DNA from 3 places in the Azonexus sp. MM2026_4 genome. Region 1 is predicted to be linked to each of the others. Evidence: predicted binding sites of a transcription regulator. Region 1 holds the regulator's gene; each other region holds the start of a gene.
What was found. The regulator FNR, encoded in region 1, switches genes on or off when oxygen is low (the NO sensors DNR and NnrR bind a similar motif). The targets are predictions, from matches to a motif close to TTGANCTAGNTCAA.
Positions count from the first base shown of each region.

Region 2: the regulator FNR is predicted to act here: its motif matches at 6,262-6,275, upstream of AC0KWY_RS09160 (OmpW/AlkL family protein).
Region 3: the regulator FNR is predicted to act here: its motif matches at 8,729-8,742, upstream of AC0KWY_RS20135 (hemerythrin domain-containing protein).

Region 1 covers NZ_CM148380.1:1,578,073-1,588,590, reverse strand. The annotation lists gene AC0KWY_RS07320 (TonB-dependent receptor family protein) at 1-258, shown strand, start outside; gene gdhA (NADP-specific glutamate dehydrogenase) at 266-1,609, opposite strand; gene rnk (nucleoside diphosphate kinase regulator) at 1,637-2,011, opposite strand; gene AC0KWY_RS07305 (LysR family transcriptional regulator) at 2,150-3,097, shown strand; gene fnr (fumarate/nitrate reduction transcriptional regulator Fnr) at 3,101-3,844, opposite strand; gene hemN (oxygen-independent coproporphyrinogen III oxidase) at 3,930-5,333, shown strand; gene AC0KWY_RS07290 (sulfite exporter TauE/SafE family protein) at 5,398-6,069, shown strand; gene AC0KWY_RS07285 (heavy metal translocating P-type ATPase) at 6,071-8,275, shown strand; gene AC0KWY_RS07280 (putative bifunctional diguanylate cyclase/phosphodiesterase) at 8,268-9,950, shown strand; gene AC0KWY_RS07275 (heavy-metal-associated domain-containing protein) at 9,954-10,160, shown strand; gene AC0KWY_RS07270 (hypothetical protein) at 10,169-10,507, shown strand.
Region 2 covers NZ_CM148380.1:1,963,099-1,973,616, reverse strand. The annotation lists gene AC0KWY_RS09195 (hypothetical protein) at 1-198, opposite strand, end outside; gene AC0KWY_RS09190 (extracellular solute-binding protein) at 292-1,560, shown strand; gene AC0KWY_RS09185 (glycerophosphodiester phosphodiesterase family protein) at 1,560-2,267, shown strand; gene AC0KWY_RS09180 (hypothetical protein) at 2,397-2,750, shown strand; gene alaS (alanine--tRNA ligase) at 2,847-5,468, shown strand; gene AC0KWY_RS09170 (hypothetical protein) at 5,465-5,770, shown strand; gene AC0KWY_RS09165 (hypothetical protein) at 5,775-6,095, opposite strand; gene AC0KWY_RS09160 (OmpW/AlkL family protein) at 6,335-6,946, shown strand; gene AC0KWY_RS09155 (EAL and HDOD domain-containing protein) at 6,988-8,232, opposite strand; gene AC0KWY_RS09150 (phosphomannomutase/phosphoglucomutase) at 8,241-9,620, opposite strand; gene AC0KWY_RS09145 (YheT family hydrolase) at 9,630-10,518, opposite strand, start outside.
Region 3 covers NZ_CM148380.1:4,243,879-4,254,396, forward strand. The annotation lists gene AC0KWY_RS20110 (ATP-binding protein) at 1-3,202, shown strand, start outside; gene AC0KWY_RS20115 (response regulator) at 3,192-4,289, shown strand; gene AC0KWY_RS20120 (MASE1 domain-containing protein) at 4,482-7,454, shown strand; gene AC0KWY_RS20125 (hypothetical protein) at 7,520-7,972, shown strand; gene AC0KWY_RS20130 (hypothetical protein) at 7,966-8,661, shown strand; gene AC0KWY_RS20135 (hemerythrin domain-containing protein) at 8,800-9,234, shown strand; gene AC0KWY_RS20140 (DUF2249 domain-containing protein) at 9,234-9,458, shown strand; gene AC0KWY_RS20145 (hypothetical protein) at 9,466-10,518, shown strand, end outside.

The sequences.
Region 1 (10,518 bases):
GGCGTCGCGCGCAGCCGCGTTTACGTCGATGACATGAACGCGGCGCGCTCGGCGCCCGGCTACGCGATCGCCAACCTGCGCTTCGCCGTCGATCGCAACTACGGCGGGCTGTCGGCCGGCGCCTTCCTGCGCATCGACAACCTGTTCGACCGCGAGTACATCGGTTCGGTGGTGGTCGGCGACGGCAACGGCCGCTATTACGAACCGGCGCCCGGCCGCGGCTGGCTGGCCGGGGTGAGCCTGAAGCACCAGTTCTGAGCGCGGCTCAGACGACGCCCTGGGCGAGCATCGCGTCGGCGACCTTGACGAAGCCGGCGACGTTGGCGCCATCGACGTAGCTGACCTTGCCGGCGGCATTGCGGCCGTGGCGCAGGCAGGTGTCGTGGATGTCGACCATGATCCGGTGCAGCCGGGCGTCGACTTCCTCGCGCGGCCAGGAGAGGCGCATCGCGTTCTGGCTCATTTCCAGGCCCGAGGTGGCGACGCCGCCGGCGTTGCTCGCCTTGCCCGGGGCGTAGAGCACGTCGCTCGCTTCGAACAGCTTCACCGCTGCGGCGGTCAACGGCATGTTGGCGCCTTCGGCGACGCAGATCGCGCCGTTGGCGAGCAGGGTACGGGCATCGTCGGCGTCGAGTTCGTTCTGCGTCGCGCAGGGCAGGGCGACGTCAACCGGCACCCGCCACGGCTTTTCGCCAGGCAGGAAGCTGGCGCCGACGCGTGCCGCGTAGTCGCTGACGCGGCCGTAGCGGTGGTTCTTTACGTCCATCAGTTCGGCGAGTTTTTCGCCGCTGAAACCGTCCTCGTCGACCACCGTGCCGCTTGAATCGGAGACGGTGACGACGCGGGCGCCGAGCGCCATCGCCTTCTCGACCGCGTACTGGGCGACGTTGCCGGCGCCGGAGACACTGACGCGCAGCCCGTCGAAACTGCGGCCGCGCTGCTTGAGCATTTCCTCGGCGAAATAGACGGTGCCGTAGCCGGTCGCCTCCGGACGGATCAGCGAACCGCCGAAGCTCAGGCCCTTGCCGGTGAACACGCAGTCGGCGCGGTTCGACAGTTTCTTCATCATGCCCGCCATGAAGCCGACCTCGCGGCCGCCGACGCCGATGTCGCCGGCCGGCACGTCGGTGTCGCTGCCGATGTGGCGGAACAGCTCGCTGACGAAAGCCTGGCAGAAGCGCATCACCTCACCCGGGCTGCGGCCTTTCGGATCGAAATCGGAACCCCCCTTGCCGCCGCCCATCGGCAGCGTGGTCAGCGCGTTCTTGAAAGTCTGCTCGAAGGCGAGGAACTTGAGGATCGACAGGTTGACCGAGGGGTGGAAGCGGATGCCGCCCTTGTAGGGGCCGATCGCCGACGAGTGCTGGATGCGGTAGCCGCGATTGACGCGCACCTCGCCGTGATCGTCCACCCAGGAGACGCGGAAGGTGAGTACCCGCTCCGGCTCGACCAGGCGGTCGAGCAGGCCGTGCTCGGCGTAGCGGGGATGGTCCTGGATGAACGGCCAGAGGCTTTCGATGACCTCGGCGACGGCCTGGTGGAACTCCGGTTGCCCGGGGTTTCGTGCGGCAACATCCTGGTTGAATTCTGCGAATGACTTGTAGCGCACGCGGCGGGCTCCCTTTGTTCTTGTTGATCAGTGTGCTGCGGTCGAGGCCGGCTGGATGACTTCGACCACGGTCAGCCGGCGGCTGTTGCCGCCGGGAAAGTCCCAGTCGATTTCATGGCCGACGCCGAGGCCGATCAGCGCGGCGCCGACCGGGGCGAAAACGGAGACCTTGCTGGCCGCCGGGTCGGCCTCGTCGGGATAGACGATCTCGACCTGGCGGCTGTTGCCGGTTTCCTGTTCGGTATAGCGGACGCGCGACCCCATCGTGACGATGTCGGCTGGTATTGATTCGTCGGGGATAACAATGGCGCGCTCAAGCTCGTCGCGCAGATCGTCGGGCGGCTGGATTGCCATCAGGCGAACGAAATCGCTCTCCCTGATGATCAGGTTGTTCTGCTGCATTTATCTGAATTTTCTGGTGATTTTTGTTGATCGGTTTTTTGTGTCGTGGGATTGCGGATGGTAGAAGGAAGTCCAAGGCTTGATAAGCCGGCGACTTTGCACAAGACTGTTTCCTTTTTAATAACAATTGGAGTGCGCGTGCACGACATCAACGACATGCTGCTGTTCGCCCAGGTGGTCAAGGCGCGCAGTTTTTCCGGGGCGGCATTGCGCCTGGGAATTTCCAAGTCGCGCGTCAGCAAGTCGGTGGCGCGGCTCGAGGCGGCGCTCGGCGTTCGCCTGCTGCAGCGCAGTACGCGCCGGCTCAGCCTGACCGAGGTCGGCGAGGCCTACTTCGAGCATTGCGACCGCATCGTCGACGAAATGGCGCAGGCCGAAAACACCATCGGCAGCCTGCACCGCGAGCCGCGCGGCAAGCTGCGCTTCAGTGCGCCGGTCGCCTTCAGCACGCTGCACGTGGCGCCGGCGCTGGCCGATTTCATGCTGCAGTACCCGGAACTGTCGGTGGACATGACGATCAGCGACCGCCTGGTCAATCTGGTGGACGAGGGCTACGACCTGGCGCTGCGCATCGCGCCGGTGCCCGGCGACAACCTGGTCGCCCGCCGGCTGGCGCCGATCCGTCGCAAGATCTGCGGCAGTCCGGCCTACCTGGCGCGCTGGGGCGTGCCGGAAAAGCCGGAGGACCTGGCCAGGCACAACTGCCTCGACTACACCTACTTAACGACGCAGGGCTTCTGGCACCTGCGCGGCCCCGGCGGCGACATCTCGGTGCCGGTGGCGGGCAGCCTGCGCATCAACGACGACGAGGCGCTATCGCAGGCGGTGCTGGGCGGGCTGGGGCTGGCGCTGCTGCCGACCTTCATCGTCGGCAGCGAGTTGCAGGCCGGGCGCCTGGTCGAGGTGCTGCCCGGTTACGTGCCGGTCGAGCGTTTCATCTACGCGGTGCATCTGCCGAACCGGCACCTGCCGCTGAAGGTGCGGGCCTTCATCGACTTCCTGCAGCAGCGCTTCGGCGACGAGCCGGAATGGGATCGCCCGGCATCGCCGGGCAGCGCGCGCCGCTGGCTCGGGCTGAGCCGTTGAGGCTCAGCAGCGGTGGGTCATCAGCGCCTTCAGGCCGCTGACGTTGAGGATGCGGATGTGCTTCTGCTGGACCGCGATGTAGCCTTCTTCCTGGAACTTCGAGAAGGCGCGCGACACGGTTTCCAGCTTGAGGCCGAGGTAGCTGCCGATTTCCTCGCGCGTCATGCGCAGGTAGAACTCGGCGTGCGAGAAGCCGCGCGCCGTGAAGCGCTGCGACAGGTTGAGCAGGAAGGCGGCCAGCCGCTCTTCGGCGCGCATCGTGCCGAGCAGCATCATGACGCCGTGGTCGCGGACGATCTCGCGGCTCATCACCTTGTGGAAGTGATGCTGCAGGTTGTGGATCTCGCGCGACAGGCTTTCCAGGCGGTTGAACGGGATCGCGCAGATCTCGCTGTCTTCCAGCGCGATGGCGTTGCAGGTGTGGTGTTCGGTGCTGATGCCGTCCAGGCCGAGCAGTTCGCCGGCCATCTGGAAGCCGGTGACCTGGTCGCGGCCATCCTCAAGCAGCACGTCGGTCTTGAAGAAACCGCTGCGGATCGCGTAGATCGAGTCGAAGGCTTCGCCGGCGCGGTACAGGTGATCGCCGCGCTTGATCCGGCGCCGGGTCGAAATCAGGTCGTCGAGCCGCTCCAGTTCCTCAAGGCTTAGGCCGAAAGGCAGACAGAGTTCGCGCAGGTTGCAGTTGGAGCACGCTGTCTTGATGACGGTCAGCGTCATCTCCTGATTCAGCGGGATCGGGCTGGGCATTGGCAACCTGCGTCGGCTTGATCCATGTCAACCGGAAATGCGATCCATCCCCACATAATCGGGCCAAAACTTGGCGCCATGTTCAATGAATTTCGCAACTGAAAACCTCGTCTTTGACCCACAGATCATTCGCCGTTTCGACGTAAACGGCCCACGCTACACGTCGTATCCCACTGCCGACCGCTTCGTCGAGGCTTTCGACGCCGAGGCTGCCGCTCTCTGGCTCAGCAAGCGCAACATCGGCGGGATCAGCCGACCGCTCTCATTATACTTCCACATCCCCTTCTGCAACACCATCTGTTATTACTGTGCCTGCAACAAGATCATCACCAAGGATCACGGGCGCAGCGCCAAGTACCTGAAGTACCTGGGCAAGGAGCTGGCGCTGCAGAGCGCCGCACTTGAGGGTAGCGGGGGCGAGCACGAGGTCATCCAGCTGCACTGGGGCGGTGGTACGCCGACTTTCCTGTCGCACGACGAGATGCGCCAACTGATGGCGGAGACGCGCCGGCACTTCAAGCTGCTCGACGGCGGCGAGTATTCGATCGAGGTCGACCCGCGCAAGGTCGATACGGCAACCGTGGCGCTGCTCGGCGAACTCGGTTTCAACCGGATGAGCGTCGGCGTCCAGGATTTCGACGAGCGCGTGCAGGTCGCGGTCAACCGCGTGCAGACCGAGGAAGAAACGGCGAACGTGATCGCCGCGGCGCGTGCCAACGGTTTCAAGTCGGTGTCGATCGACCTCATCTACGGTCTGCCTTTCCAGAGCGTGATGGGTTTCAACCGGACGCTGGAGCGCGTCCTGGCGATGGACCCGGACCGCCTGTCGATCTACAACTACGCGCACCTGCCCGGGCTGTTCAAGCCGCAACGGCGGATCGCCGACGCCGACCTGCCGAACGCCGACACCAAGCTGCAGATCCTGGCCCTGGCGATCAAGAAGCTGACCGACGCCGGTTACGTCTTCATCGGCATGGACCACTTCGCCAAGCCCGACGACGAACTGGCGGTGGCGCAGCGCCAGGGGCGCCTGCATCGCAACTTCCAGGGCTATTCGACCTACGCCGACTGCGACATGCTGTCCTTCGGCATCTCGTCGATCAGCAAGGTCGGTCCCACTTACTACCAGAACGTCAAGACGCTCGACGAGTACTACGACCGGCTCGACGCGCCGATGCTGCCGGTGGTGCGCGGCATCGAGCTGACCGCCGACGATATCCTGCGGCGTTCGATCATCCAGGCGCTGATGTGCCATTTCGAGCTGTCGATCGAGAGCATCGAGAGTTCGCACCTGATCGACTTCCACAAGTATTTCGCGGCCGAGATCGAGGATCTGCGCGAGATGGAGCGCGGCGGTCTGCTGAAGATCGAACGCGAGTGGATCACCGTGCTGCCGCCGGGGCGCATGCTGGTCCGCGTCATCGCCATGGCCTTCGACCGCTACCTGCGCGCCGACCGTCAGCGGACGCGTTACTCCAAGGTGATCTGAGCGGCGTGCCAGGAAGGGCCGGGGCGGGTTACACTGCGGTCTTTCCTGTCGCAAGCCTTGCCCCATGCCTGATTCCGGCTTCCTGGCACTGTTTCTCGTTGGTCTGCTCGGTGGTGCGCACTGCGTCGGCATGTGCGGCGGCATCGTCGGCGCACTGGCGATGGGCAGCCCGGCCCGCTGGTCGATGCACCTTGCCTACAACGGCGGCCGCATCCTCTCCTATGCCATTGCCGGGGCAATTGCCGGGGCGCTCGGCGCCGCCGGGCTGGGGCTCGAAGGACAGGTGCCGGCGCGGCTGATCCTCTACTTGTTCGCCAACCTGATGCTGGTCGCGCTCGGCCTCTATCTGATCGGCGTCACCCGCGCGCTGGCCTTCACCGAACGGCTCGGCCAGTCGCTGTGGCGGCGGCTGCAGCCGCTGACCCGGCGTTTCCTGCCGGCGACGCGGGTCGCTCAGGCCTTTCCGCTTGGCATGCTGTGGGGCTGGCTGCCCTGCGGTCTGGTCTACAGCGCGCTGGCCAGCGCGCTCTCGGCCGGTTCGGCGCAGCGCGGCGCCCTGCTGATGCTGGCTTTCGGCGCCGGCACCCTGCCCAATCTGCTGCTCGCCGGCATCCTGCTGGCGCGGCTCAACGAATTCGTGCGCCGGCCGGCGGTGCGCTGGACTTCCGGGCTGCTGGTGCTCGGCTTCGGCGTCTATGGCCTGTTCGGTCTGCCCCATCTACTGGAGGCGAGCTGACATGGAAGCTGACCAGGCCGAGCGGGTCGTCGAGTTTGCGATTGGCGGCATGACCTGCGCCGCCTGTTCGACGCGCCTGGAAAAGGTGCTGAACCGGCAACCCGGCATGCAGGCCAACGTCAATCTTGCCGCCGAGCGGGCGCGCGTGCGCCTGAGCGGGGTCGGCGCCGAGGCGGTGATTGCTGCGGTGGCGAAGGCCGGGTTCAGTGCGGCGGTCGTAGACGCCGGCACCCGCGAGCGGGAAAAGGCGGAAAAACAACGCATCTACCACAGCGAGATCCGCCGTTTCTGGATCGCCGTGGCGCTGAGCCTGCCGCTGGTCGGCCAGATGCTGTTCATGTTCGGCGAACACGGCATGCACAACGAACTGCCGCGCTGGCTGCAGTTCGCGCTGGCGACGCCGGTGCAGTTCTGGATCGGCTGGCGTTTCTACGACGGCGCCTGGAAGGCGCTGCGCGGCGGCGGCGCCAACATGGACGTGCTGGTCGCGCTCGGTACCAGCATGGCCTGGGGTTTCTCGACCGTCGTGACTTTCCTCGGCATGAGCGGGCAGCATGTCTATTTCGAGGGCGGGGCGGCGGTGATCACCCTGGTCCTGCTCGGCAAGCTGCTCGAGGCGCGGGCCAAGGCACGGACCTCGGAGGCGATCGAGTCGCTGATCCGCCTGCGCCCGAAGACGGCGCGCGTCGAACGCGACGGCCAGTGGCTCGAACTGCCGGTCGATGCGCTGATGCCGGGCGACGTCTTCCTGGTCCGCCCGGGCGAGAGCGTGCCGGTCGACGGCGCGGTGATCGACGGCGAATCGAGCGTCGACGAGGCGATGCTCACCGGCGAGAGCATGCCGGTCGGCAAGCGCAGCGGCGACAAGGTTTTTGCGGCCACCGCCAACGGCAGCGGCAGTCTGCGTTGCCGCGCCACCGGCGTCGGCGAGCAGACGCTGCTCGCCGGCATCATCCGCCTGGTCGGCGAGGCGCAGGGCTCGAAGGCGCCGGTGCAGCGGCTGGCCGACCGGATTTCCGGGATCTTCGTGCCGGTGGTGTGCAGCATCGCACTGGCGACCTTTGCCGGCTGGTGGTGGATCGGCGGCGATTTCGCGACGGCGCTGGTCAATGCCGTCGCCGTCCTGGTCATCGCCTGTCCGTGCGCGCTCGGCCTGGCGACGCCGACGGCGATCATGGTCGGCACCGGGCAGGGCGCCCGCGCCGGCATCCTGGTGCGCAACGCCGAGGCGCTCGAACGGGCCGAGAAGATCGCCGTGCTGGCGCTCGACAAGACCGGCACGCTGACCGCCGGCCAGCCGCAGGTGACCGACCTGCTGCCTTTCGGCATCGGCCGCGAGGAAGCGCTGCAACTGGCGGCGGCGCTCGAACACCATTCCGAACACCCGTTGGCGCGGGCGGTGATCGCTGCCGCCGACGGCCTCGAACTGCCGGCGGTGAGCGGTTTTGCGGCGACCGCCGGGCATGGCGTCAGTGGCGAGATCGGCGGTCGCCGTCTGCGCCTGGGGGCGCCCGGCTGGCTCGGCCTGGCCGCCGACGGCGCGGTCGCGGTGCTGCAGGGCGCCGGCAAGACGGTGATCGGGCTGGCCGAGATCGACGGTGACGAAAAAGTCACGCACATCCTGGCGCTGATCGCCATCGCCGATGCGCTGCGCCCGACCTCGCGCGAGGCGGTGGCCCGTCTGCGTCAGCGCGGCATCCAGGTGGTCATGCTGACCGGCGACAATCCGGCGACGGCGGCGGCAATCGCCGCTCAGGCCGGGATCGACGAATTCCGCGCTGGCATCCTGCCGGGCGACAAGGCGGCCGCGGTCAACGCGCTGAAGGCGGACGGCGGACTGGTGGCGATGGTCGGCGACGGCATCAACGACGCCCCGGCGCTGGCCGCGGCCGACGTCAGCTTCGCGATCGGCGCCGGTTCCGACGCGGCGATCGAGGCGGCCGACCTGACGCTGATCCGCAACGACCTGCTCGGCGTCGCCGACGCCATCGCGTTGTCGTCCGCAACGCTGGGCAAGATCCGGCAGAACCTGTTCTTCGCCTTCATCTACAACGTCCTCGGCATTCCGCTGGCGGCTTTCGGTTTCCTCAGCCCGGTGGTGGCGGGGGCGGCGATGGCGATGAGTTCGGTGTCGGTGGTGTCCAATTCGCTGTTGCTGCGGCGCTGGCGTCCGGCCGCCGGGCGGGGCGTTGAACGTCATGGGTAAACGCGGGGCCGACCTCTTTCGCGCTACGATGGATGCGGCGCAGGTGGGTATTTTCGTTCTGGCGCGCGGCCGTTTCCTCTACGTCAATCCCTACATGCGCAGGCTGTTCGGCTACGCCGAGGTCGATTTCATCGAGCGTCTCGGGCCGTACGACCTGGTCGTCGCCGAGCAGCACGAGCGGATCACCGAACAACTGGCCCGGCGGCCGGACGGCGGTGCCGTTGAAGCCAGCGAGTTTACCGGCCGGCGCCAGGACGGCAGCCTGTTCACCATGTCGGTGCTCGGCATGCCTTCGCGTTTCGACGGGCAGGTGGTCGCCGTCGGCACCGTCATTGACATCACCGACCGCAAGCAGGCCGAACAGCGCATCCGCGAACTGGCCGATTTCGACGCGCTGACCGGCCTGCCCAACCGGCGCCTGCTGCACGACCGCATCGAGCAGATGATCGCCGCCGCTGAACGGGACATGCACGGCGCCGCGCTGCTTTTCCTCGACATCGACCATTTCAAGCGGGTCAACGACTCGCTCGGCCACAGCGTCGGCGATGATTTGCTGTGCGCGCTGGCGCAGCGCTACGTCAAGGTGGTGCGGCGGATCGACACGCTGGCCCGCCTTGGCGGCGACGAGTTCATCATCCTGCTGCCCGAGGTGAACGCCGCAGCGGCGGCCGATGTCGCCCGTCGCGTCCTGGAGATTGCCGCTTCGCCGTTTTCGGTCGGCGGTCACGCGCTGACCGTCACCTCGTCGATCGGCATCGCCCTCTACCCGCAGGACGGCAAGGACATCGACACCCTGCTCAAGAACGCCGATACGGCGATGTACAAGGCCAAGGATCTCGGGCGCAACACTTTCCAGTTCTATTCCTCGGACATGAACATGGCGACGCTTGAGCGCCTGATGATGGAAAGCAGCCTGCGCCAGGCACTGACCGAGGAACAGTTCGTTCTCCATTACCAGCCGCTGGTCAGCCTGCAGAGCGGCGAGATCGTCGGCGTCGAGGCGCTGATCCGCTGGTTGCATCCCAATCTCGGCACCATCATGCCGGACCGCTTCATTGCCGTCGCCGAGGATAGCGGAATGATCAACCCGATCGGCGACTGGGTCCTGTTCGAAGCCTGCCGTCAGGCCCAGGCCTGGATTGCGGAAGGTTTGCTCTTGCGCACGATGGCGGTGAATGTGGCGCCGGTGCAGTTTCGCCAGGCCGGTTTCGTCGAAATGGTCGCCGGCGCGCTGAGCGCCACCGGGCTGGTCGCCGACTGCCTGGAACTCGAACTGACCGAACGCACCGTGATGCACGACGCCGAATTCACGCTCGGCACCCTGTCGGCGTTGAAGCGGATGGGGGTCAGCCTGGCGCTCGACGATTTCGGCACCGGCTATTCCTCGCTCGCCTACCTGAAGCGTTTCCCGGTCGGCAAGCTGAAGATCGACCGCTCTTTTGTCATGGACCTGGAAAACGACGCCGACGACCAGGCGATCGCCTCGACCATCGTCAGCATGGGGCGCAGCCTGCGCTTGACGGTACTGGCCGAAGGCGTGGAAACTCCGGAACAACTGGCGCTGCTGCGCAAAATGGGTTGCGGCATGGTGCAGGGCTTTCACTACAGCCGACCGCTGGCCGCCGCCGAGATGACCGAATTGCTGCGCCGCCAGCCTTTTCTCCACAGGGACTGAAGCATGGAAAACACTGAAATCCGGATCGGCGGCATGAGCTGCCAGGGCTGCGTCAAGAACATCACCGGCGTGCTCAGCGCTCTGCCCGGCGTCGCTTCGGCCGAGGTCTCGCTGGAAGCGGCGCAGGCGCGTGTCGCCTACGACCCGCAACAGGTCAGCCGGGCCGACCTGCTCGGCGCGATCGAAGACGCCGGTTTCGACGCCGAATAAAGCCGGCGATGACCGTGCCGCCCGAGGCCGATTGTCTGCTGCTTGCCCGGGCCTTGCCCGAATCCGACCTGCCGGCGACCCACGGTCTTCCCGAGCCGGCACGGTTGCCGGCGTTGTTGCGCTGTTTCACCGGGGTTTACGAGGCGGAGTACGCTCCGCCGCCGGAACTGCTGGCACACCATGGCGAGCACCCTGCGGTCAGGCAGGCAATCGCGGCGCACGCTGGCGGTGCCGGCAGCGAACCGCTGCTTCTCGTGCGCTTCTCCCATGCCCGCCTCGCCGACCTGCTGGCCATCCTTCTGCAGCAAGGTTTTGCCGGGTTTTCCCCGGTTTGCCGCCTGTCTTGAATCCCGATAGT
Region 2 (10,518 bases), 390 kb from region 1:
CGGCAACCAGCTGTAGATCGAGTAGCAGTCCTCGATCGCCCTTCCGGAATGGCGGCAGGCGCTGCCCACCGCCTTGCCTTCGGCTTCGTTCTTGGCGGTCTTGACGGCCGGGTCCTCGAGGCCGAGCTTGCCGGCAACCTGGTCGCAGCCGGGCAGCGCAATGACGGACAGGGCGAGGAACAAGGTGCGCAGATTCATGGCCGGATTTTCGCACAACTGTCACCAACTGTGAAAAATCGGCGGCCCGTCGGGGGGCTATAATTCGCGTCGTCTATTTGCTGGATGGGTCTGATGTCGCAAGTTCTTCGTTTACTGCTGGTCGCCGCTTGTGCGGTATCCCCCTTTTCGGTCGCTGCCGCCAAGCCGGCGCCGACCCCCGCTACCGTGCCGACCCTGGCGCACAATCTGGATGCCGCCAACGAGGCCCGGCTGACCGCCGTGATCGAACGCTTCCGCAAGGAGACCGGTGGCGAGATCAAACTGGTTCGCTTGCAGAAGGGCGAGAAGCCGGCAACCCTGAACCTGCTCAGCCGCTACCAGACCGAAGATGTCTTCAGTCAGCCGAAGGCCTTCGTGCCGCTTTACTCGATGATGAGCAAGGCAGGCGTCGCCCTGTCGGTGCAACTGTCGGAAATCCTCAAGCCGAGCGTCACTGACGGCAAGGGGCGCCTGGTCGCGCTGCCGGTCCTCTATTCGACGCCGCTGATGTTCTACAACAAGCTGGCTTTCCGCAAGGCCGGGCTCGACCCCGAGCAGCCGCCGAAGACCTGGTTCGAGATGCAGGGCTACCTCGACAAGCTGCAGTCGGCGGGTTACGACTGTCCTTACGCCTCGTCCTGGCCGACCTGGGTGCATATCGACAACGTCAGTGCGGTTTCCGGCGTGCCGGCGGTCGATGCCAAGAGCGGCCTGAAGTTCAACGGGCTACCGCAGGTCAAGCATGTGGCGATGATGGCGACCTGGAGCAAGGCGCGTTACTTCCGCCAGTACGGCAATGCCGACGAGGCGAGCGCGCGGTTCAAGGAAGGCGAATGCGCGATCATCACCACCGATTCGCGCGAATATGCCGACTTCCAGGATGCCCGTGGCGTCGAGCTGGGGGTGGCGCCGATGCCCTACCACGATGACGTCTATGGCGGCCGGCGGCCGACGCTGGTCGATGGTTCGTCGCTGTGGGTCGGTGCCGGCAAGCCGGCGGCCGAGTACAAGCAGGCGGCGAAGTTCGTCAATTACCTGCTGTCGCCGGAAATCCAGGTTGAACTGGTGCGCAATCACGGCGGCCTGCCGCTTACCGAAGCCGCCCGTCTGGCTTCGCTCAGCCGTTTGCTGCAGGATGGACGGCAGGCACTCGAGGCCGCCTACGTCTCGCTGCGCGGCCCGGGGGCGGGCGCGGTGGCGCAGGTCAGTCGTTCCGACAACACGCGCCTGATCGCCGACGAGGAACTCGCCGCCGTCTGGGCCGACCGCAAACCGGCCAAGGCGGCACTCGATACCGCCGTGATGCGCGGCAACTCGGTGCTCAAGGCGCAGCCGGTGCTGAAAAAGCAGCAGCCCTTCTGATGCATTTCCCGCCGCCGCGATACTTTGCGCATCGCGGCGGCGGCACGCTGGCCCCCGAGAACACGCTGGCCGGTATCCGGCTGGCGGCCCGACTCGGCTACCGGGCGGTCGAGTTCGACGTCATGCTTTCAGGGTCCGGCACGCCGCTGCTGATCCACGACGAAACCCTGGAGCGTACGACCAACGGCAGCGGTGTCGTCGCGATGACCGACGACGCGACGCTGTTTGCCCTCGACGCCGGCGGCGAACCCTTGCCCCGTCTCGTCAACGCCGCCCGCTTGTGCGGCGAACTCGGCTTGCTTGCCAACGTCGAGGTCAAACCGGCGGCCGGGTTCGAGCGGGAGACCGCGCAACGCGTGGCGGCCGAGGTCAAGGCCGCCTGGCCCGGTCTGCCGCCGCTGTTTTCGTCGTTTTCGCGCACGGCATTGCAGGTTCTGCAAGCGGAGCTGCCCGCTCTGCCGCGTGCCTGGCTGCTCGATGTGTTGCCCGACGACTGGCGGTCGGCGGCGCGGCAGTTGGGTGTCGTCGCGCTGCATCTCGACCTGGCGCTGGTGACGCCGGCACTGGTCCGCGAGTGCGCCGGGCTCGGGCTTGCCGTCCGAGCCTACACGCTGCAGACGCCGGCGCTGGCCGATTACCTGTTCGACATCGGCGTTGCCGGGGTGTTCGTCGATCCGCTCGACCGCTTCCGGCCGCCGCGGGATTGAGGGCCGGCTGTTTCCGGTTTGTATCCGCGCTGTTTTTGCTTACAAAGGCTTGCAAACGGCATGCTGCTTTCGTCGCCGAAAACGGGTTCAATGAGGGCCGTCGAACTTGAACAATTCACGGAGGAAAAAATGAAGACCGTCAAATCCCTGCTCCTGCTTACGCTGTCGCTTTCCCTGTCCGGCGTCGCTCTGGCCCAAAGCGAAACGTCGCGCGTCGATCAGCGGCAGGCCCGTCAGGAACAGCGCATCGACCAGGGGGTGGCGTCCGGTGCCCTGACCGATCGCGAGGCGGCGCGCCTCGAACGCGGCCAGGCGCGGGTCGAGCGGATCGAAACGCGGACCCAGGCCGACGGCGTGCAGACCCGGCGCGAACGTGTCCGCCTGGAGCGTGCCCAGGACGTGCAGAGCCGCCACATCGCGCGCCAGAAACACGACCGGCAGCACGACTACAACCACAACGGCATTCGCGACCGCCGCCGCTGAGCCGCTCCCGGTGCCTGCGACAAACCCGCCGTCCGGCGGGTTTTTCTTTTAAAATCGCGGATTCCGTATTTAGCGAGCCCATCGGGCAGAACCTTCATGAAAAGCGCCGAAATCCGCCAGAAATTCCTCGACTTCTTCGCCGCCAAGGGGCACCAGATCGTCGCCTCGTCGTCGCTCGTCCCGCACGACGACCCGACGCTGCTGTTCACCAACGCCGGCATGAACCAGTTCAAGGACGTCTTCCTCGGTTTCGACAAGCGCCCCTACAGCCGCGCGACTACCTCGCAGAAATGCGTGCGCGCCGGCGGCAAGCACAACGACCTCGAAAACGTCGGCTACACCGCGCGCCACCACACCTTCTTCGAGATGCTCGGCAATTTCAGCTTCGGCGACTACTTCAAGCGCGACGCGATCAAGTACGCCTGGGAACTGCTCACCGAGGTCTACGGCCTGCCCAAGGACAAGCTGATGGTCACGGTCTATGCCGAGGACGACGAGGCCTACGATATCTGGCACAAGGAAGTCGGCGTGCCGGCCGACAAGATCGTGCGCATCGGCGACAACAAGGGCGCCCGCTATGCTTCCGACAACTTCTGGATGATGGGCGATACCGGTCCCTGCGGGCCGTGCACGGAAATCTTCTACGATCACGGTGAACAGCACTGGGGCGGCCCCCCGGGATCGCCGGAAGAAGACGGCGACCGTTTCATCGAAATCTGGAACAACGTCTTCATGCAGTTCAACCGCGACGAGCAGGGCGTGATGCATCCGCTGCCCAAGCCGTCGGTGGACACCGGCATGGGTCTGGAGCGCATCTCCGCCGTGCTGCAGGGCGTGCATGCCAACTACGAGATCGACCTGTTCCAGGCGCTGATCGCCGCCGCCGCCCGCGAAACCAGCGACGCCGACATGGACTCGCCGTCGCTCAAGGTGCTCGCCGACCACATCCGCGCCTGCTCCTTCCTGATCGCCGACGGCGTCATTCCGGGCAACGAAGGCCGCGGCTACGTGCTGCGCCGCATCATCCGCCGCGCCATCCGCCACGGCTACAAGCTCGGCGCCCGCGCTGCCTTCTTCCACAAGATGGTGCCCGACCTGGTCGGCGAGATGGGCGTAGCCTATCCGGAACTCAAGGAAAACCAGGCCAAGGTCGTCGCCACGCTGAAGCAGGAAGAAGACCGCTTCTTCGCGACGATCGAGAACGGCATGGAAATCCTCGAAGGCGAACTTGCCGCGATGGCCGACAAGGGCGTTACGGTGTTCAACGGCGAAACCGCCTTCAAGCTGCACGACACCTACGGCTTCCCGCTCGACCTGACCGCCGACATCTGCCGCGAACGCAACGTGACCGTCGACGGCGCCGCCTTCGACGCCGCCATGGCCCGCCAGAAGGAACAGGCGCGTGCCGCCGGCAAGTTCAAGATGGCGGTCAACCTGGAATACGCGGGTACCGAAACGACCTTCCACGGCTACGAATCGCTCGAAGCCAAGGGCAAGGTGCTGGCGCTGTACAAGGACGGTGCGGCAGTCGCTGAGCTGCACGAAGGCGACCTCGGCGTCGTCGTTCTCGATCACACCCCGTTCTACGCCGAATCCGGCGGCCAGTGCGGCGACCGCGGCGAACTCAAGGGCGTCGGCGGCATCTTCGCGGTCGAAGACACGCTGAAGATCCAGGCCGCGGTGTTCGGCCACCACGGCATCCTGAAGACCGGCAAGCTGGCGCTCGGCCAGGAAGTCGGCGCCCGCGTCGATGCCGTCGCCCGCGCCGCCACCGCCCGCAACCACTCGGTCACCCACCTGATGCACAAGGCACTGCGCGAAGTGCTCGGCGCCCACGTCCAGCAGAAGGGCTCGCAGGTCGACCCGGACAAGACCCGTTTCGACTTCGCCCACAATTCGCCGCTGAGCGCCGAGGAAATCCGCGAGGTCGAGGAAATCGTCAACGCCGAGATCCTCGCCAACGCCGCCACCGACAGCCGCGTGATGGGTATCGAAGACGCCCAGAAGTCGGGCGCGATGATGCTCTTCGGCGAAAAGTACGGTGATGAAGTGCGCGTCGTCGCCATCGGTTCTTCCAAGGAACTGTGCGGCGGTACCCACGTCGCCCGCAGCGGCGACATCGGCCTGTTCAAGATCGTCTCGGAAGCCGGCGTCGCCGCCGGCGTGCGCCGCGTCGAAGCGATCACCGGCAGCAATGCGCTGGCCTACGTGCAGACCCAGGAAAGCCGCGTCGCCGGCATCTCGGCGCTGTTGAAGACGCAACCGGACGACATCGGCGAGCGCGTCGCCGGCATCCTCGACCATGTCCGCTCGCTGGAAAAGGAAGTCGCCCGTCTGAAATCCAAGCTGGCCGCTTCGCAGGGCGACGACCTGCTGGCGCAGGCGGTCGAGGTCAAGGGCGCCAAGCTGCTGGCGACCACGCTTGACGGCGCCGACGTCGCGACGCTGCGCGAGACGATGGACAAGCTGAAGGACAAGCTGAAGTCGGCGGCCATCGTGCTGGCTTCGGTGGCTGATGGCAAGGTGACGCTGATTGCCGGCGTCACCGCCGACCTGACCGGCAAGGTCAAGGCCGGCGAGCTGGTCAATCTGGTCGCCCAGCAGGTCGGCGGCAAGGGCGGCGGTCGGCCGGACATGGCGCAGGCCGGCGGCACCCAGCCGGAAAACCTGCCGGCGGCGCTGGCCTCGGTCCAGGCCTGGGTCGAAGGCAAGCTGTGACGCGGGCGTTGCTGCTGATCGCCGCGCTGGCTTGCGGGTCGGCGCTGGCGGGCGAACTCGACCGGACGCCGCTCGACGCGGTGACCGCCGACGGCCAGCCGGTCCGGCTGTTTCCGAACGGTCGCTGGGAGTATGTGGACCAGGCGAAGGCCGCAGCGGCGCAGAAAGTTGCCGCTGACTACCCGGAAAACCAGACCCGTCCGGTCGAATCGCAGGGCATCGTGTTCGGCGGCATCGGCCGCTACGTGATGCCGGGCGACAAGGATTACAACCGCGGTTCGTTGAATCCCAAGCTGCGCTGAGCGCTCAGCGCAGCAGTTCGCGGGACGGGGTTTCGCGGACGCATTCCCCGTCGATGACGTCACCGTCGGCGGCGCGGCTCCTCGCTGCCTCTGGCGCCGGCGCCGCTTCGCGCAGCGCCTTGCGCAGGGCGCGCGTCTTCCACCAGAACCAGCCGGCGAACAGCAGGCCGATCACTGCCGCCACCGCCAGTGCCACCAGCGAGAACATGACGCCCAGCACCAGCAGGCCGATGCTGAGTAGCGCAGTCAGCAGTTTGCCGGCGATGCCTTGCGGGGCACGCGCAAACCGGATGTCGGATGAAAAGGGGTTTGACGCTCTGGGCATGGGTGGGGATCGGCTTCGTTCGGAGTCGTCTATTGTCCCCCAAGTGGCCGGCTGCGTTGTGCTTCCAACGCGTCATTTTGTAATGGTGCGTGACATGACTTCGGAATATGCGGAAATGCTGACGCTTTTTCTATCAGAAAAAACCGCATAAATTGTTTATCGCATTTTGATTTGGGTCAATATCCGGAATACGCAGAGGGCTAGCATCGTCGTTTTCTACAACGACAAAGGGAGTGTTCATGTTCAAGCCAGTTCTTTCCTCCGCCCTGCTTGCCGCCGCACTGGCGGCTTCGATGCCGGCCCAGGCCGCCGATCAGGGGAGCTTCATGGTGCGGGCCCGCGCGGTTCATATCAACTTCGAAAACGACCAGAGCAACGCGGTCAAGACCCTGGATATCGCGGCGCAGAACCGCTGGATTCCGGAAGTCGACCTCAGCTACTTCTTCACGCCGAACATCGCTGCCGAACTGGTCCTGACCTATCCGCAGAAGGTCAAGGTTGACGCCGGATCGACCAAGATCGGCACGATCAAGGCGCTGCCGCCGTCGCTGATGCTGCAATACCACTTCACCAATTTCGGTGCCTTCAAGCCCTATGTCGGCCTTGGCTTGAACTACACGGTGTTCTATAACCGCGGCAATTTCGTCATTCCGGGGGCGGATGTCGAGCGGTCCAGCTTCGGTGTGGCAGCCCAGGTCGGCTTCGATTACGCGCTGGACAAGAACTGGTCGGTGAACATGGACGTCAAGTACATCCAGATGGATACCGACGTCAAGGTTGGCAATACCAAGCTCGGCAATCTCGATCTCAACCCGATCACCGCCGGTATCGGTGTCGGCTACCGCTTCTAAGCGTCAGCAGCCGGTTGGCAAAAGGGGCTTCGGCCCCTTTTTCATTTTTCCGACGCCAATGTGCCGGCCCATGCCAGCGCAGCGGTTTGCGCGCGGTTCAGGGCCTTGGCGCCGAGTTCGGGCTGTTGCGCGAGTTGTTCGGCCAGTCCCGTCAGGTCGCCGCTTTCGCTGCATTCGGTGATGCCCAGGAGTTTGGACAGGATGCCGTGGCCATCGCAGAGCGCGGCCTTGACGCTGTCGGCGATCGGCAGCGGGGTGACGATCTCGCGGATCGGCAGGCCGACCAGGGCGGGCATCAACGACATGATGCCGACCATGAAGGCCTGGTCGGCGAAGCCGCCATCGCCCGGCCGGATCTCTTCGGCGAGCAATTCCATCAGGCGGCCGCGGGTTGCCGCCATCAGCAGCAGGGCGTTGTTGTCGGTGTTGGGTTTGCCCGAGGCGAAGAGCAGCAGTTGCAGCCAGCGCTGCAACTGGCGCCGGCCGAGCAGGGTGATCGCCTGGTTGAGCGAGCTGACGTGCCCGGTCATGCCGCCGGCGACCGAGTTGCTCATGCGCAGCAGGTTGACGGTGAGGCCGGGTTCGGATTTGAGCGCCGCCTCGATCTTGCCGGTGTCGGCATCGGCAAGCAGCAGTCCCATCAGCTTCATCAGCGACAGTTGCGAGTGGTCGAGGCGACGACCGGCGATGATTGTCGGTCGGGCGAAGAAATAGCCCTGGAACAGGGAGAAACCCAGTTTCAGGCATTGTTCCATCTGTTCCCGCGAATCGACCTTCTCGGCGAGCAAGGTCTTGCCCTTGGGCCTCAATTGCAACGTCAGCTGCATCAACTGCACACGGTTGAGCGCCTGGATGTCGATCTTGATGATGTCGACCAGGGTCAGCAGCTCGTCGTACTCTGGCGTGAATTCGACGACATCGTCCAGGGCCAGCGCGAAACCGCCGGCTTTCAGCGCCCGGCAGCGGTCGATGACGGCCGGCGTGGGTTTGACCGTTTCGAGGATTTCCAGCACCACCGTGTGTCGGGGCAGGAGTTCGAGCATGTCGCTGAACAGGAATTCCTGGTCGACATTGATGAAGCCCCGGCAATTGCCGAGCGCCGCCTCGACGCCGAGTTCGGCGAAGGCATTGGCGATCACCGTTGCCGTTGCGGCGACGCCGTCGGTGACGGTGGCCGTGTTGTCCTGGCTGCCGCTGCGAAAGAGCAGTTCGTAAGCGTAGAGCCGCTGTTCGCGGTCGAGGATGGGCTGTCGCCCGAGAAACAGTTGTTCGGCGTCTACGCTCACGACGGGGCTCAGAAAGGAAGCGCGATACCCGGCCAGACGGCGCTCAGCGCCTGGCGGAAAGCTGCCTGGATGCGCGCCAGCGCGGCGGTGTCGTCGGCTTCGAAGCGCAGCACGACGACCGGTGTCGTGTTCGACGGGCGGGCCAGGCCGAAGCCATCCGGGTACTCGACGCGTACGCCGTCGATGGTGATCACTTCGCTGGCGCCATCGAACCGGCCTGCCGCTTTCAGCTTGTCGATCAGCGCGAAGGGTTCGCCTTCGGCCATCTTGATGTTGAGTTCCGGGGTCGACGGCGAATTCGGCAGGGTTTTCAGCGGCGCGTTGGCATCGGCCGCGCGGCTCAATATTTCGAGCAGGCGGGCGCCGGTGTACAAGCCGTCGTCGAAGCCGTACCAGCGTTCCTTGAAGAAGGTGTGGCCGGACATCTCACCGGCCAGCGGGGCGCCGGTTTCCTTGAGCTTGGCCTTGACCAGGGCGTGGCCGGTGTTCCACATCAGCGGCACGCCGCCGTGCTCCTTGATCCACGGGGCGAGCAGGCGCGTGCATTTGACGTCGTAGATCACCGTGCCGCCCGGCACGCGCGACAGCACGTCGGCGGCGAACAACATCAACTGGCGGTCCGGATAGATGATCTCGCCGTCCTTGGTGACGACGCCGAGGCGGTCGCCGTCGCCGTCGAAGGCGATGCCGATTTCAGCGTCGGTGTCCTTGAGCGCCTGGATGACGTCTTTCAGGTTTTCCGGCTTCGACGGGTCCGGGTGGTGATTGGGGAAGTTGCCGTCAACTTCGCAGTACAGCGGCACGATGTCGCAACCGAGGCGCTTGAACAGTTCCGGGGCAATCGCGCCGGCCACGCCGTTGCCGCAATCCATGACGATCTTCAGCGGCCGGGCCAGCTTGACGTCGCCGACGATCTTTTCGACATAGGCGCCGAGTACGTCGGCGCTGCGCTTCTGGCCGCTGCCGGTTTTCAGATTGCCGGCTTCGATGCGCTTCTTCAGATCCTGAATCGCGTCGAGCGCCAGCGTCGTGCCGGCGATGACCATCTTCAGCCCGTTGTAGTCCGGCGGGTTGTGGCTGCCGGTGACCGAGACGCAGGAGTGGCAGCCGAGTTCGTAGGCGGCGAAGTAGGTGACCGGGGTCGGCACGCAGCCGACGTCGATCGCGTCGCAGCCGGTGGAGACGATGCCGTCCATCAGCGCGCCGGCCAGTTCCGGGCCGGACAGGCGACCGTCGCGGCCGACGGCAATCGCCGTCTGGCCCTGTTCCAGCGCCAGCGAACCGAGCGCCTGGCCGACTTTCCGGACGACGTCGGCGGTCAGCGACTTGTTGACGATGCCCCGGATGTCGTAGGCCTTGAAGATTTCTGCGGGGAGCGGCTGGCTCATGGTTTTTGTCTATGACGTCTCGAAAAGGAAGAAGTGTAGAAGTCTTTGTGCCAGCCAGTCTAGGCGGCCCGGGAAACTGCCGCCGACGAAGCCGACATGGCCGCCGCCGGCCGGTTGTTCGAGGTGGACGCTGGGGGCTGCGTCAGCCTGGCTCGGCAGGTAGGACACCGGCAGAAAGGGATCGTTGCGCGGATTGACGGCGAGCGCCGGAACCGCGATCGATTTCAGATAGGCCTTGGCCGAGCTGCGTCGCCAGTAGTCGTCGGCGCCGGCAAAGCCATGGATCGGTCCGGTCACCGCGTCGTCGAATTCCCACAGCGTGTGTGCCCGGCGCATGCGCGCCTCGTCGAAGAGGCCGGGGAAGCGACGCAGGCGCTCGGCCGAAACCCGCTTCAGGGTGGACAGGAAGTGCGCGGTATAAACGCGGTTGAAGCCCTGCGCCAAGTGGTGGCCGCAGGCGGCGAGGTCGAGTGGCGCGCAGAAGGCGGCGACGCCGGTGACCACGTCGGCGGCCGCCGTGCCCTGTTCGCCGGCCCACTTGAGCAGCGCGTTGCCGCCCAGCGAGACGCCGGCGGCGTGCACCCGTCCGCCGTACTGCCCTTGGACGCGGCGCAGGATCCAGTCGATCTCGGCAGAGTCGCCGGAATGGTAAGCGCGCGGCTGGCGGTTGAGTTCGCCCGAACAGCCGCGGAAATGCGGCAGCACGCAGCGCCAGCCGGCGGCGCGGCAGGCGCGTGCGGTGGAGATCGCGTAATGGCTGCGCGAACTGCCCTCCAGACCATGGAACAGCACCAGCGTCGGTGCTGCACTTGCGGCGTCGACGAAATCGACGTCGATGAAGTCGTCGTCCGGTGTTTCCCAGCGTTCGCGGCGCAGCGGCAGCGGGCGCGGTTTGCGC
Region 3 (10,518 bases), 2.0 Mb from region 1:
ACTCAAGGTCAACGTCACCAACGCCTACGCCGGTTCGCTGGCCTGGTCGAACTTCTTTTCCCGCATCACCCATTCGCACCCGGGGCGCGTCGTCTGGCTCGTCTTCAACTGCGCCATCGCGCTGCTCTTGATGGAACTCGACCTGTTCGAGGCGATGAACAGCGTCCTCGGCCTCTATTCGAACATCGCCGTCGCCTGGGTCTGCGCCGTGGTCGCCGACCTGTCGATCAACAAGCCGCTCGGCCTCAGTCCGCCGCTGGTCGAATTCAAGCGCGCCCACCTGTACAACTTCAACCCGGTCGGCGTGGTCAGCATGACGGTGGCGTCGATCGTCTCCACCATCGCCTTCAGCGGCGTGCTGGGCGACTACGCGCAGGCCTATTCCTGGCTGATCGCGGCGGCGCTCGCCTTCGTCCTCGCCCCGCTGATCGCCTACGTCACCAAGGGCAAGTATTACATCGCGCGCCGCAGCAGTTTCCCGGAGCGCTCGAACGCGCTGGTCACCTGCGGCATCTGCGAACACCATTACGCCGAGGCCGATTCGGCCTACTGCCCGCACCACGGCGTCAACATCTGTTCGCTGTGCTGCACGCTCGACCCGAACTGCAAGGATGTCTGCAAACCGAAAGCCAGGCGCTGGTCCGACATCTATCGCGACGCCGTGCATGCCGCACTGAACCGCTTGTCATGGCGGGAGGTTTCGCGACTGAGCGCGCAACGCGTCGCCACCTTCACCCTGATCTGGGGCTTCATGCTGCTGATGATCGGGGTGACCTTGTGGACGACCCTGCCCGGTGGCATGAAGGCGTTTTCCCCCGAGGTGCTGGACAAGTTCGACGACTACCTGATCCGCATCTTCTTTGGCCTGGCGGTGTTGTCGAGCATCGCCACGTGGTGGATCACGCTGTCCGAGGAGAGCCGCAACCGTGCCGAGGACGAGTTGCGCAGCGCCAAGGAAAGCGCCGAAGCGGCCACGGTCGAACTGGCCCGCGCCGCCGAGCGCACGCGCATGCTGCTCGATACGGCGAACGACGCGGTGATCACGATCGACGCGCAGAGCATGATCGTGGATTGGAACCCGGCGGCGGAGCAGATTTTCGGCTGGCGGCGCGACGAAGCCATCGGCCAGAAGATGAGCCAGTTGATCGTCCCCGAGCCGTACCGGGAAATGCACGAAGCGGGCGTCCGTCGTTTCGCCGAGACCGGCCAGGGCAGCCTGGTCAACCAGCGGATCGAGATCACGGCATTGACGCGGGAGAAGGGCATCATCGATGTCGAACTGTCGATCTGGCCGGTCAAGGTCGGCGACAGCTACACCTTCAGTTCCTTCGTCCGCGACATCAGCCGGCGCAAGCGCGCCGAGGAGGAGCTGGCGCGGGCGCGCGACGTCGCCCTGGAGGCGACGCGGCTGAAATCGGATTTCCTGGCCAACATGAGTCACGAGATCCGGACGCCGATGAACGCCATCATCGGCATGTCGCATCTCGCGCTGAAGACCGACCTCGATGCCCGCCAGCGCGACTACATCGCCAAGGCCAACCTGGCCGCCACCTCGCTGCTGCGCATCATCAACGACATTCTGGATTTCTCGAAGATCGAGGCCGGCAAGCTGGAGCTGGAGCACACCGCGTTCGCCCTCGACGAAGTCTTCGAATCGGTGCGCACCGTGGTCGGCGGGCGCGCCGCCGAAAAAGGACTGGAGTTCCTGATCAGCGTCGATCCGGCGACGCCCGGCCATTTCCTCGGCGATCCCACGCGTCTGGGGCAGGTCCTGATCAACCTCGCCAACAACGCAGTCAAGTTCACCGAGCGCGGGCGCGTCGAGATTGCCGTCGCGCCGCAGGAATTGCGGGGCGAACAGGCGCTGCTGCGCTTTCGCGTGCGCGATACCGGCATCGGCATGACGCCGGTGCAACTGGAAAAGCTGTTCCAGCCGTTCTCGCAGGCCGACGGCTCGACCACCCGCAAATACGGCGGCACCGGTCTCGGTCTGACCATCAGCAAGCGCATCGTCGAAGCGATGGGCGGCGAGATCGCTGTCGACAGCATCGCCGGCGTCGGCTCGCAGTTCAGCTTTGCCGCCGAATTCGCCGTGGTGGACGACGAGCAGTTCCGCAGCCACGTCTACCGGGCGGACGACGACACCCTGCTGCCGAACGGCATGCTCGACGGTCTGCACATCCTGCTGGCGGAAGACAACCCGATCAACCAGCAGATTGCCATCGAACTGCTGCGCGAAGCCGGCGCGGCGGTCGATGTCGCCAGCAACGGCAGGCAGGTGCTGGACATGCTGAACGCCGCTGCGGCGCCCACCTACCACCTGCTGCTGATGGACCTGCAGATGCCGGAAATGGACGGCATCGAGGCCACCCGGCGGGTGCGTGCCGACGGCCGCTTCGCCGATCTGCCGATCGTCGCCATGACCGCGCACGCGATGATCGAGGAGCGGCAACGCTGCATCGACGCCGGCATGGTCGACCATGTCGGCAAGCCGATCGATCCGCCGAGTTTCCTGCGCACCATCGCCCGCTGGGCGCGCTATGCCGGCACCCAACCCGGGGCCGGCACACCGTCCCGCGGCGGCGAGCCGGCCGTTGCGCCGGTTTTCCCGGCGATCGACGGCCTCGACGTGGTCGCCGGCCTGCAGCGGGTGAACGGCAAAACGGCGCTGTACCGGGAAATGCTGCTGCAGTTCGTGCAGCATCAGGCCGAGCACGACCGCCAACTGCGCAGCGCGCTGGCCGCCGGGGACACGGCGCAGCTTGCCCGGTTACTGCATACCCTGAAGGGCGTGCTCGGCAACCTCGGCGCCGAAGCCTTGCACCAGCAGGCGGCGGCGCTGGAAAGCGCGCTGCGCCAGGATCACCTGGCGGCCGAGGCGGCCGCCGGATTCCTCGACGCCCTGGCGGCGCTCGCCGAGGCGATCCGCCTGGGCGTCCTGCCGGCCGCCGCCAACGCGCCAGCGACGACGGCGGCGGCGACCTCGGCCGAAGCCGCCGCCATCCTGGAGCAACTGGCGGCCTATCTCGCCGATCAGGATGGCGCGGCGATCGACTACCTGATCGATCACCTCGCCGCCTTCCGCTCGGCCTTGCCGGCGGCGGCTTGCGAAACCTTCGAAAAAGCTGTCCACGACTACGAGTTCCGCAGCGCGCTGGACATTCTTCATGCCACTGTGGGAGGGCTGCGCCATGAGCGTTGATGCCGTCAAGACCAGCATCCTCGTGGTGGACGACACCCCGGAGAACCTGCGCCTGGTCAGCGCGCTGCTGATGGACGACTACAAGGTGCGGGTCGCCACCAACGGCCCGCAGGCGCTTGAACTGGCGGCCCAGGCGCCGCCGCCGGCGCTGATCCTGCTCGACATCATGATGCCGGAGATGGACGGCTACGAAGTCTGCGCGCGGCTCAAGCAGAATCCGGCAACAGCCGACATTCCGGTGATCTTCCTCACCGCGCGCACGGAATCCGAGGATGAGCGGCGCGGCTTCGAGCTCGGTGCGGTCGATTACGTTGGCAAGCCGATCAATCCGCTGATCCTGGTCGCCCGCGTGCACACGCACGTCGCCCTGAAGCGCAGCCGCGACCAGTTGGCGCAGCAGAACGCCTGGCTGGAACAGGAAGTGCAGAAGCGCACGCGCCAGGTGCAGCGCATCCAGGACGTGACGATCATCGCCATGGCTTCGCTGGCCGAAACCCGCGACAACGAGACTGGCAACCACATCCTGCGCACGCAGCGCTACGTCAGGGCGCTCGCCCAGAGCCTGCGGCGCAACCCGAAATACGCCGGCGAACTCGACGAGCTGACCATCGAATTGCTCTACAAATCGGCGCCGCTGCACGACATCGGCAAGGTCGGCATTCCCGACCACATCCTGCTCAAGCCGGGCAAGCTCGACGACGCCGAATTCGAAATCATGAAAACCCACACCACGCTGGGCCTCGAAGCGATCCGCCGCGCCGAGCAGCATCTGGAAGGCGAGGACGGCTTCCTGCGCATCGCCGGCGAAATCGCCCATGCGCACCAGGAGAAATGGGACGGCAGCGGTTACCCGCAAGGTCTCGCTGGCGAGGCCATTCCGCTGTCGGCACGGCTGATGGCGGTGGCCGACGTCTATGACGCGCTGATCAGCAAGCGCGTCTACAAACCGGCCTTCAGCCACGAGCAGGCGGTCGCCATCATCCTCGAAGGCAGCGGCAAACATTTCGACCCCGAGCTGATCGCCGTATTCCAGGAAATCGAGGACGAGTTCCGCAGCATCGCCCGCCAGTTTCAGGACCATGAATAGGGCCTTCGTTCCCCGGTGACAGCCGGCCGGCGGTGACGCGTGCTTCGTTGCCGGAGTATGATGAAGTCAATATCCGCCCTGCGGCGACGGCGGCAGGGAAGGGCGCGCTGCCGGCCGTGTCGGTCACGGCGGCGATTTCCTGAAGTGTCCGGGCAGCCTTTTTACGCTCCGGCAAACGACGGACGGGGGACGATGACCGCAATCAGCCAAAACGCCGCATTCGATGCTGCCTGGGGGCGCACGCTCGGCCGGGCGGGGCTGGTCTGCGCGGCCTATTTCATCGCCGGCTGGCTGGGGCTGAAGCTCCCTTATTTCGACTCGCACATCACGCTCATCTGGTTGCCCACCGGGATCGCCGTCGCCGCGCTGCTGCGCTGGGGAAACGCGATGTGGCCGGGAGTCGCGCTGGCGGCCTTCCTGGTCAACTCGGCGATTGGCGCGCCGCCGCCGCTCGCCTGCGCCACCGCCGTTGGTAACACGCTGGCGCCGTGGCTGGCCGCTAGCTGGCTGCGGCGGGTCGGCTTCAACCTGTCTTTCAGCCGCCAGGTCGACGTCGTCAACTTCATCGCCGCCAGTGGCAGCGGCATGCTCGTTTCGGCCTCCGGCGGCGTTCTCTCCCTCTACCTGGCGGGCGAGGTGAGCGGTGACGCCATCGGTATCGCCTGGCTGACCTGGTGGGTCGGCGATACCGTCGGCGTCCTGCTGGCCGGTCCGCTCCTGCTGCCGCTGACCTGGGAAAACCTCGCCCGGCTCGGCGGCAAGAAGCGCAGCCTGGCGCTCTGGTTCGTGATCGCCGGCATCGTCGCCTGGCTGGCCTTCGTCATGAACTACGGCGAGGCCGGCCTGCGCCTGCCGATAGCCTTTCTCACGCTGCCGCTGTTTGCCTGGGCGGCGCTGCATTTCGGTGTGCTGGCGGCGGCCGTCGCCTGTCTCGGCTTTGCCATGGTCGCTGCCTGGAGCGCGTCGGTCGGCGTCGGCGCCTTCCACTTCGGCGATGGCCAGCTCGGCCTGATCCTGCTCTGGAGCTACATCGCCACCACACAGCTGACAGGCCTTTCGCTGTCCGCCCTGAAAACCGAGCGCGACCACGCCGAGGAGGTGCTGTTCAAGAGCGAGGCGCGCCTGCGCCTGATGACCGAGAGCGTCAAGGATTACTCGATCATCATGCTCGATCCAGAGGGGCGGATTGCCACCTGGAACGAAGGCTCGAAACATCTGGAAGGCTACGCGGCCGATGAAGTCATCGGTCGGACGATCGATCTTTTCTATCCGCCGGAAGACGTGCGCCAGGACAAGCCGGCCAGGCTGCTGGCGCAGGCGGTCGGCGAAGGGCGGGCCGAGAATAGTGGCTGGCGGCTGCACAAGGACGGCAGCCGTTTCTTTGCCGACATGGTCCTTACTGCCCTGCGTGCCCCAAGTGGGGAACTGGTGGGCTTCTCCAAGGTGACGCACGACATCAGCGAACGCAAGCGTGCCGAGGACGAACAATTGCGCCTGGGCCGCGCCCTGCGCCTGCTCAGCGACTGCAACCTGATGCTCGCCCATGCCAGCGACGAACCGGCCTTGCTCAACGCGCTGTGCCATCTGGTCGTCGACAGGGGCGGCTACCTGATGGCCTGGGTCGGCTTCGCCGAGGACGACGCACGCAAGACAGTTCGTCCGGTCGCCCGCTCCGGTTACGAAGACCATTACCTGGATAGCGTTTTCGTCTCCTGGGACAGTCAGTTGCCGGAAGGCCGGGGGCCGACCGGTACGGCGATCCGCAGCGGTCGCACCTGCGTCAACCAGAATGTTCTCGACAATCCGCGGATGGCACCCTGGATCGAGGCGATCCGCCAGCGCGGCTACCGCGCCAGCATGGCGCTGCCGTTGATCTGCGAGCACCGGACGATCGGCGCGCTGACCATCTATTCCGCCGCCAGCGACGCCTTCCAGGCGGAGGAGGTCGGTTTGCTAGAAGAGCTGGGGCGCAACCTCGCCTTCGGCATGGAGATGCTGCGCAGCCGGGTCGAACGCGACAGCGCGCAGGCGGCGACGCACGCCAAGAGCGTCTTCCTCGCCAACATGAGCCATGAAATCCGCACCCCGCTCAACGGCATCCTCGGCATGGTGCACCTGCTGCGCCGCGACGGCGTCACCGAAAAGCAGGCGGCCCGGCTCGACACCATCAACACCTCGGCCGATCATCTGCTCGGCGTCATCAACGACATCCTCGACCTGTCGAAGATCGAGGCCGGCAAGCTGACCCTGGAAAATACCGAGCTTGCCATCGAGGCCCTGCTTGCCAACGTCGCCTCGATCGTCAGCGCCAAGGCGCAGGCCAAGGGCCTGAAATTCCTGCTCAACAGCGAAAAGCTGCCGCGCAAGCTACGCGGCGACCCGACGCGCCTGACCCAGGCCTTGCTCAACTACGCCAACAACGCCATCAAGTTCACCCAGAGCGGCCAGGTGACCCTGCACGCCGGCCGGCTGGCCGAAGATGAGGACTCGGTCCTGCTGCGCTTCGAAGTCGAGGACACCGGCATCGGCATCGCGCCTGAAGCTTGCGCCCGGCTGTTCGACGCCTTCGAGCAGGCGGACAGCTCGACCACCCGGAAATACGGCGGGACCGGCCTCGGCCTCTCGATCACCCGGCGGCTGGCCGAGCTGATGGGCGGCAGCGCCGGGGTCAGTAGTACGCCGGGACAGGGCAGCCGCTTCTGGTTCACCGCCCGGCTGCTCAAGGACCACAACGCCGACGGCGGCGCCGCCCAGCCGGTGGTTGTCGCCGCCGAGCGGGTCATCGCCGAGCGCTACGCGGGCACCGCCATCCTGCTGGTCGAGGACGACCCGATCAACCAGGAAGTGGCGCAGGAACTCATCGCCAGCAGCGGCCTGCACGTCGATACCGCCGACGACGGCGAGCAGGCGGTCGCCATGGCGCAGGCTAAGGACTACGCCCTGATCCTGATGGACATGCAGATGCCGCGCATGGACGGCCTGAGCGCAACGCGGGCGATCCGCCAGCTGCCTGGCCGGCAGACGACGCCGATCCTGGCGATGACCGCCAACGCGTTCAACGAAGACCGCGCCCGCTGCCTGGATGCCGGCATGAACGATTTCCTGGCCAAGCCGGTGGTGCCGGAAATCTTCTTTGCCACGCTGCTGCGCTGGCTGGAGCGCTGATTGCCCGGCATGTGCGAAAGGCTTTGGACGAGGGGGGAAGATTGAGGCGATCTTGTGGCAGGTACATGCCTGCTTATCTTCTGTTTGCGTTTTTCGCCGTGCTGTTTGGTGGCGCAGCGTTCTCGGCAACGATCGAGGATCTGCCGTGCCAAAATGGATGTGCCAACGATTGCATCCGCTTCAATCGGGGCACTGTCTATGTGGAAAGCGACGGGCAAGCCAAATTGCTGCATCAAGGAATCATCCACAACCTCTCCCGCGTCAGTAACCACTTTCTGAAGCGTCGGCAGAAGGACGCCGAAGTGAGCGGGGACGTGCGAGTCTCGAAGTGGTCCAGCGACCGGATAGGCGTCGAAGTTACACAGACGGTCTTGGCGACGAGTTGTTACCGGCGAGAATCCGGCGGGCGCTATGTCGCATCGGACAGTTGCTGCGGAACGACCTATCAGGTCAGGCTGAAGCTTGTCACGCCGCAGGGGGAAGACGTATTGAACGCTGTGTTCGAGAGTGGATGTTGAAATCCAGTATGCATGTCAAATTCGTCTCGCTTGCGGAGTTCGCCGCCAGGCCTGGCAAGGGATTCCATCACGTTCGGCGCAAGGTCCGGCGCCAGCGATCACTGATACTTCTGGTATTGGCACTTTGTTCATTGCAGGGATCTGGCACGGTTCGGGCGGATGTCTGCCAGCAGCATCACTATGACAATCCGGAGCTGGCGCGCTGCCAGGGCAGCAAATGTCCGGCCTTGTTGCTGACACCGCCGAACCAGTTCCCCGGTCTCAAACTGCTCGCCGCGTGCGACTACCACATGGCAAAGGATGCCGAGGGCGAGCCCGCGGCAAGTGGCGCTTTCTTCTTTCGGGGCGAACAGGTGGTTTCCGGTGTGCTGAGACGAGAACCTTCCGAATTCATCGACGAGTTCACGCTTCTGGGCGCGACCGTGACGTCGTGGCCGGAAAAGCCCCCGCTGTTTTTCCGGGGACGAATCCATCTGCAGTTTCCGGATGCGTTCAAGGCCGAGAAGGCTTTCCTCGCACCAAAACCGGATGCTAAGACGTCGTGCTGGGAGAGCAGGGTGAAACTGAAGATCACCGAAATGCTGTCGGTTTTTGGCTGGGACAATAGCGAGGGCGACTATCCGCAGAAGTACACCGTGCTGGAACAGGGGCCCTACCGGCAATGCCCGGACCCGACGCCGGAGCAATGAGGCAGTTGACCGAGAAGACTCCATTTTCGGCGAGCGTGACGCGGACGCTGCCAGCGTTTCCCCGGTTTTGATTTCCATCAAGGCCGCATTCCGGCACGCCAGCGGAGAATGCCGGCGAACCCCTACTGGAGCCTGGCCATGAGCATTCGTGAATTCCTGATCGACGATCACCGTCATTGCGACGATTTCTTTGCCGCTGCCGAGCAGGCGGTCGAGCGCGGCGACGCGGCCGCCGCCGCGGCGGCCTTCGGCCAGTTCCGCGCGGCGCTGCTGCGCCACTTCGCGGCCGAGGAGCAGACGCTGTTTCCGGCCTTCGAAGCACGTACCGGCATGACCATGGGGCCGACGCAGATGATGCGTATCGAGCACGAGCAGATGCGCGGGCTGGTCGACGTCGCCGAGGAAGCACTGGGCGGCGGCGACCTGGAGGAATTCCTCGGCCAGGCGGAAAGCCTGCTGATCATGATGCAGCAGCACAACATGAAGGAAGAGAACGTCCTCTACCCGATGTGCGACCAGCACCTGGCCGGTGAACCGGCGGTGCTGGAACGTCTGCAAAGCGAGCTGGCTTGATGGACATCCCCGCCGAACGCACGGTAGACGCGCGCTACCTGGAGCCGCCGCAGCCCTTCGTCGACACCATGGAAATGCTGGCGACGCTCGAGCCGGGCGAGGAAATGCTGCTCCTTCTGTTCCGCGAGCCGCATCCGCTCTACCGCGTGCTGCAGCAGAACGGCCATCGCTGGCGGACCGAACTGCGCGCCGACGGCACCTTCGCCGTGCGCATCACCTGCTGAGGCGGTCGTGGCCAGCGGTATGCTCTCCTTCGACCAGGTGCCGCCGCTGGCGGCGCCGCTGCGTTTCTTCGTCACGGCGCCGCTGTTCATCGCGCTCGCCGGGCTGCTCGCCGTGCTCGACGGGCCGGCCATCCTGGCTTCGCGGTGGACGCCGGCGGCGCTTGCCGCCACCCATCTGCTCACCGTCGGTTTCATGCTGCAGGTGATGCTCGGCGCGCTGATCCAGGTCCTGCCGGTGGTCGCCGGCGCCGCCCTGGCGCGGCCGCTGCGGGTGGCGCGTATCGTCCATCCGGCGATCAACCTCGGCGCGCTGGCGCTGGCCGGCGGTTTCCTGTGGTCGGCGCCGGGCTGGCTGCATGCCGCCGGCACGCTGCTGGCGCTGGCCTTGCTGGTCTTCGTCGGTGCCGCCGGCAGCGCGCTGTTCCGGGTGCCGTCGACCAGTCCGAGCATCCGTGGCCTCAAGCTGTCGCTGGTCGGGCTCGCCGTGGTCGGCGGCAGCGGCCTGTTCATGCTGCTGGCGCTGGCCGGCGCCTGGTCGCTGCCCTTGCTGGCGCTGGCCGACCTGCACGCCGCCTGGGGTCTGGCCGGCTGGGCCGGGGTGCTGCTGGCGGCGGTCGCCTACGTCGTGGTGCCGATGTTCCAGTTGACGCCGGGTTACGCGGCGCGGCCGGCGTGGCGCTTCCCGGTTTTCCTGTTCGCCGTGCTGCTTGCCTGGAGCGCCGCGCTGGCGTTCGACGCCGAATGGCCGGCGCGGCTCGGCCGCCTGCTGCTCGCCGCCGGCGGCGCCGCCTTCGCGGTGCAGACCCTGCGCCTGCAGGCCAAACGGCGGCGGGCGCGCCCCGACACCACCTTCCGTTACTGGCAGTTCGGCCTCTACGGCGCGCTGCTGGCGTTTGCCATGCTCGCTGCCGGCGCGCTGTTCCCGGCGCTCGCCGACGATCCGCGGTGGACGCCGGCCTTCGGCCTGGTCTTGCTGCTCGGCGCCTTCGTGCCGCTGATCGTCGGCATGCTGGTCAAGATCGTCCCCTTCCTGCTCTGGCTCGACCTGCAGAACCACGGC